Regions from separate parts of the Lysinibacillus sp. FSL K6-0102 genome, predicted to be linked through region 1. Evidence: riboswitches for the same ligand, from Rfam matches in the RefSeq annotation. Region 1 holds a riboswitch; the other holds the start of a gene.
The links. A riboswitch is a leader RNA that binds a small molecule or an ion and turns the genes downstream of it on or off. The one in region 1 is predicted to bind S-adenosylmethionine.
Positions count from the first base shown of each region.

Region 2: it holds a riboswitch for S-adenosylmethionine, as region 1 does, so the genes downstream of both, NYE73_RS22945 (cyclase family protein) here and metK (methionine adenosyltransferase) in region 1, are expected to answer to the same signal.

Region 1 covers NZ_JBBOPH010000001.1:3,694,309-3,697,636, forward strand. The annotation lists gene NYE73_RS18670 (gamma carbonic anhydrase) at 1-212, shown strand, start outside; gene metK (methionine adenosyltransferase) at 392-1,588, opposite strand; SAM riboswitch class I at 1,847-1,965, opposite strand; gene pckA (phosphoenolpyruvate carboxykinase (ATP)) at 2,355-3,328, shown strand, end outside.
Region 2 covers NZ_JBBOPH010000001.1:4,511,387-4,514,714, reverse strand. The annotation lists gene NYE73_RS22950 (DedA family protein) at 1-592, shown strand, start outside; gene NYE73_RS22945 (cyclase family protein) at 623-1,360, opposite strand; SAM riboswitch class I at 1,450-1,555, opposite strand; gene NYE73_RS22940 (hypothetical protein) at 1,637-2,041, opposite strand; gene NYE73_RS22935 (AraC family transcriptional regulator) at 2,156-3,328, opposite strand, start outside.

The sequences.
Region 1 (3,328 bases):
TTATTTTAGACGGAGCTGAGATTGGAGAAGGTGCATTTATTGGAGCTGGAAGCCTAGTACCTCCTGGTAAAGTCATTCCTCCAAATAGTTTAGCATTAGGTCGTCCAGCAAAAGTTGTCCGAGAATTAAATGCTGAAGATAAAGAGGATATGGAACGCATCGTACGAGAATACGCAGAAAAAGGTCAATATTATAAATCACTTCAGAAATAAATAACCTACACAAAAAATCAATACTAACGAAAAAATCCCTCGCGTTTTCGTGTACCGAATATGTTCACGAATCCTAGCGAGGTATTTTTGTAAAAAAAACAAAAGGAGCAATGTTGCCCCTTTGCTTATTAATACATCAGAATAATTTTCTAATGACTTCATTACTTTAGTTCAATAGTTTATAAACGTGCTTTTTCTCGTAGCGCGTCTGCTTTATCAATTTGCTCCCATGGTACATTTAAATCTGTACGACCAAAATGTCCATACGCAGCAGTTTGTTTATAAATTGGACGACGAAGATCAAGCATTTTAATGATACCTGCTGGGCGTAAATCGAATAGCTCGCGTACCCATTCAACGATCTCGCTTTCTTTCACTCTACCTGTGCCAAATGTATCGACAGCAATGGAAACAGGCTGAGCAACGCCAATCGCATAGGCAAGTTGCACTTCAGCACGCTCTGCTAAGCCAGCTGCTACGATGTTTTTCGCTACATAACGTGCTGCATATGCCGCCGAACGGTCTACCTTGGTTGCATCCTTACCTGAGAAGGCACCACCACCGTGACGTGCATAACCACCGTATGTATCAACAATGATTTTACGTCCTGTTAATCCAGCATCACCTTTTGGCCCACCAATTACAAAACGGCCAGTTGGATTGATGAAGTATTTCGTATTAGCATCTAATAATTCACTCGGTACAACTGGTGCAATAACAAATTCTTTTAAATCTGCTTGAATTTGTTCAAGTGTTGCTTCTTCATCATGCTGTGTTGAAATAACAATTGTATCCACGCGAACCGGTACATTATTGTCATCATATTCAATCGTTACTTGCGTTTTACCATCAGGACGTAAATAGGCAAGTTCACCTGATTTACGTACTTCTGTTAAACGGCGTGCTAATTTGTGTGCCAAGCTAATTGGTAATGGCATTAGCTCTGGTGTTTCATTACATGCATAGCCAAACATTAAGCCTTGGTCACCAGCACCAATTGCTTCTATATCAGCATCTGTCATAGAGCCTTCACGTGCCTCTAATGCCTGATCAACACCTTGAGCTATATCAGGTGATTGTTCGCCAATTGCCACAAGCACCGCTAAGTTCTCAGCATCAAAGCCATATTTACCTCGTGTATAGCCAATTTCAGCTACAGTGTCACGAACAATACCTTTAATATCCACATAAGTAGAAGTAGTAATTTCTCCTGCTACTAATACTAATCCTGTTGTTACAGTTGTTTCACACGCTACACGTGCATTTGGATCTTCTGCTAAAATAGCATCTAAAATGGCATCCGAGATTTGGTCACAAATCTTATCTGGATGTCCTTCTGTTACACTCTCTGATGTAAACAGTCGACGGTTTGTCATTTGGTTTTCCTCCTAAATACTCTTACAATAAGTAGTTGTGTATGAATACGGTACTCATTACCCATGTCAAGTCCGCTCCTAAGGATTGAACTCTCAAGCCGTTACTGCTGCTTTTAACACGAGGATTTCGAAAGATCCGTCATTATAATAAGGAAAGAACTACATATACTTACCTTTACATTGATTTATAGCAATAAAAAAATCCTTTTCTCACGTTACTTTACATGAGGAAAGGAATAATGACTGCGTAACCTTTCACTCTTATCGTTCAAGGGATGTTCCCTTGCATCAGGTTGGCACCAACGCATGTCGTGAAATAGTTCATGCAGGTTGCCGGGTTTCACAGGGCCTGACCCTCCACCAGCTCGGGATAAGAGTATCCGTTCAATCTCATGTTACTGAAAAGGTCGAACGTTGTCAAATATTTTCTTATGTATTACTGTATAGAAAGGAAAGAACTTATTACACAAAAACTTTTCATACTTGGATGATGATGTAAATAGAAGCAAATTAATCCCTACAACATACCTAGCTACTTGTGGTAACATATGTGTGGCTCAATTTTCGTGCCTAATTACAGTAGGATTGATGGTATTCTACTCGAAAAACATTATTTTTTGTCAGTTTATTGAAAAGTGGTAAAAACTCTAAAATAATTTCTTAATTAGTATAGATTATTTAAGCAATTGTGTTATACTATTTTTGAAATTAAGAAAAAATCCCTCTAAATCAAGGGAATACTATAAAAAAGGATGGTATTTAATCGATGAATTCAGTAGAAATTGCAAACGAACTGAAGGAATTATTAAACGGCGGTAACATAAATGTTCAACTTTCAGTACCACAATTAGCAGAAAAAGCTACATCTCGTGGTGAAGCAATGTTAACAGTAGATGGCGCAGTTCGTGCAGAAACTGGCAAATACACTGGTCGTTCACCTAAAGATAAATATACGGTAGAAGAAGAAAGCACAAAAGATCAAATTGACTGGGGTAAAGTCAACCAACCGATTTCTTCTGAAGTGTTCGATAACCTATATGTAAAAGTAATAAAATATTTAAAAGAACGTGACGAGTTATTCGTATTCAAAGGCTTTGCAGGTGCTGACAAAGACTCACAATTAAGCATTCAAGTTATCAATGAATACGCATGGCACAATCTTTTTGCTCATCAATTATTTATCCGTCCAACAGCAGATGAATTAGCTTCTCATGTTGCCGACTTCACTGTCATCTCAGCTCCTAACTTTAAAGCAGATCCTGCGGTTGATGGTACTGCTTCTGAAACATTCATCATCGTATCACTTGAAAAGAAAATTATTTTAATTGGTGGTACAGAATATGCTGGTGAAATGAAAAAATCTATCTTTGGTATCATGAACTACTTATTACCACAACAAGGTATTCTTTCAATGCACTGCTCAGCAAACGTTGGTGAAGCTGGCGATGTAGCGTTATTCTTCGGTCTATCTGGTACTGGTAAAACGACGTTATCAGCTGATCCTGATCGTAAGCTAATCGGTGACGATGAACACGGTTGGTCTGATAATGGTGTATTCAACATTGAGGGTGGCTGCTATGCAAAAACAATCAACCTTTCTGCTGAAAAAGAACCAGAAATCTACAATGCAATCCGCTTCGGCTCTGTATTAGAAAACGTAGCTGTTGATCCAGAAACTCGTATTTGTGACTATGATGATGGTTCACTAACAGAAAATACACGTGTAGCTTATCCAATCCA
Region 2 (3,328 bases), 820 kb from region 1:
ACATCACGTGCAGTCTCTAATTGAACATTACGGATACTTTGGAATTATCGTGATTCTAATTGGAGGTATTGTAGGGGTGCCACTTCCTGATGAGGTGTTTCTAACTTATGTAGGCTATAGTGTTTACCGAGAAAGTCTTGAACATATTCCTGCTTTAGTCAGTGCAATGATTGGTGCGGTTGGAGGCATTACCTTAAGCTACTATATTGGTTATCGTTTTGGCTTACCGTTATTGCAGAAATATGGGCCTAAAATTCATATTACAGAGCAAAAAATTGACTTTACGAAAAAGATGTTTACAAAAATAGGACCTACCCTATTATTAATTGGCTATTTTATCCCCGGGGTACGCCATTTGACAGCGTATATTGCGGCTATTAATAATTATCCTTATAGAAAGTTTGCGCTTTTTGCCTATACAGGGGCATTTATCTGGACGTTCACATTTATATCATTAGGAAAGATGCTTGGAGAGAAATGGCGATTTGTTGGATACTATCTGACTCATTATAGTATCTATCTTATCCTTTTATTTATTGTAGGGATGCTCATTGCTTACTTTCTATTCAAAAAAAGAAATGGACAAACATAAAAGTCGGTATACGCTATACCGACTTTTATGTTATGGCAAAATAGCAAATGAGCGCACAGGGAAACCAGATGCTTTTTCTGGCTTAGGTACGATATTGAAGATGATAGCGCCTTTCGCAGGTAGCTTGTCTAAATTCGTCATTAGCTCAATTTGATAGGTGTCTTGGTCAAGTACAAAATATTCGCCATCTAGCTTGCCATTTTTACGAAAATCAGCAGCAGAGTCCGTATCGAAAGTTTCATGACCAATTGCGCTTACCTTGCGTTCTTTTAGTAAAAACTGTAAAGCTTCTAAACCCCAGCCAGGGATATGGTTATGTCCATCTGCATCCTTATTACTGAAAGCCTCTTTATCTGGCCAGCGCTTACTCCAATCTGTGCGTAATGCTACAAATGTTCCTGCTTCAATTTCTCCATGCTTGTCCTCAAAATCAAGAATATCTTCAACACTTAATGAAAAATCATGGTTGCTCGCAGCCTCTTGTGATTTATCAATAACAACAAGGGGAAGAACAAGCTCTTTTAGTTCTAATTCTTCTAAGTAGCGAGTATCTCGCACAAAATGAATGGGTGGGTCGATATGTGTGCCATATTGACCAGGGAACGTGAATTGTTGAGCGAAGAAACCGTCCTTATGAGAAAATAACGTTTCAAATTTAGCGTCCTCAAACATAAAAAAATGTGGTGAATTAGGGCCGAATGTATGTGTTAAGTCAACCCACTGTTTCGATTTTAATAATTGCAATGCTTGTAAAAGTTCATTAGACATCGATTTCCCTGCTTTCTGTAAAAATAGTTGTAAATAAAAAGGAGTCCCCTAATAGAAGAGGACTCCTGCTGCAACAACGGTAGTTCTTCTTCTCATCTTCAAGGCTGATCATTTTGCCAATTGGAATTAGCACCATACTGTTAGCTGGTTGCTGAGACTTCATCGGGCCAATCCCTCCGTCTCTCTTGATAAGAAAAGTAATATAAGAATTTTCAGAAATAACAATACAAATACTTTAGCATAGTTTTTTATAGTTTACAAGTTCACTAGGAATTTTCACCAATTCAAATTTAAGGTGACTCCACAACAATCATTATCAATAAGACGTATTCTAAAACTGTCTGGTGTATAGTTTGTTTCAAATTTCATCGTAATGCCTGTTGATGTGATTAATTTTTCAACCTCTGTTTTATTTGAAAGTTGAGCAGCATTCATTAAATCATGTGCGAATTGTTGGGAGCTATCTATTTTATCCGTAAGTAATTGGGCTTGCTGCATCATCGCCTTTATCCGTGATGCTGAAGCTTTTAATTTGTGTGTATCGACAGGTGGAAAAGGATTATTGGTCGGCATTGCTAGATGTTGCGAAAAGGGTCTAATGGCAAAATGATTAGCGATAGGCGATGTTGGATAATGATAGGGATGCACAAAATACGGATAAGGATTGTAATACAAGGTCATTCCTCCTATCCTATAACTGATATCCTATCTTATGTAGCAAAACGGCTTTCGGTGTTATTAGCAGTGCAATGTTTGTCCTAATCATTTAAAAAGGAAGCTAAAGTAAGCTTCCTTTTAGCCAAGTACATTTAAGACATCATCAATTTTTTTACTATGTGATAAAATGCCATAATTCATCCATGTTAAAAAGTCTACTTCATAGACACAGTTGCTTTTAACGGCAGCTAGGTTTTTCCAAGTAGGAGTTTTTAAAATAGCACGTTCCTCATTTTCATAAATGGAATGTTGTTTATCAAAGGTAATAAATAAATGATCAGCATCTAATTGCAACAATTGAGCAAATGTCAGTTGTGCTTTACGTTGATTGTGCGGAATACTCCATACTAGTGAATGTGGCATTAAACCTAAGTCACGATATAAAATGGGGCCCGTATAGCCACATTCAGGACCCGCATATAGAGTAATACCAATGGCTGAAATACGGAGAAATGCTACACTTTGCCCATAAACAGATTTGCTAAGAATTCCTTTTGCTTGTTGTACTTTATCTTCATATTGTAGGATTACGTCTTGCATCAAGGAGGTTTTTCCTGTTAGATCTGCAATTTTAAATAAAGTAGATTGCCAATTTTCTCCAGGGTGTGAAAGATGGCAGACGGGGGCTACTTCATCTAAGTGCTGAAAGGATTCCCAACGCTCTACACCAGAATCTAACATAATTAAAGTTGGCTTATAGTAAAAGAGTCGATCCATTTCTCTATTTTGTACATCGATATCTGGCACTTTCTGTAGACCTAAATAGTCTTGTTTTCCCCATTTTGAATGACTGAATTGAGCAATTGGCGTAATCCCAAGCGCAACAAAGAAATCTTCTAAGAATGGTGCAAATACACGTATATGGCTGCTTTGATTTCTTCGATATTGTCCTGGAGAGATGCCGACATGTTCCTTAAAGCGACGATTGAAATAATACTCATTATTAAATCCGACAGACTGGCTAATTTCAAATACTCGATCATTTGTTGTCATTAATAAATGCTTAGCTTTTTCAATACGAAGTTTAGTTAAATAGTGAAGAGGAATTTGTCCCGTAATATCTTTAAAAATGCGCGTATAATTCCATCTTGGTACGTCAGCTAGCTGTGCTAGCTGCTCAACCGTCCACTCTTTTTCAAAATGTTTATGTAAATGGTTAATGGACTGCTCAACAGATTGTCGATCATTTTTTTGCATCTGCTTGGGTATGGTTTGATGTAAGAGTAATAACATCAGCTCTTGAAAGTGTAC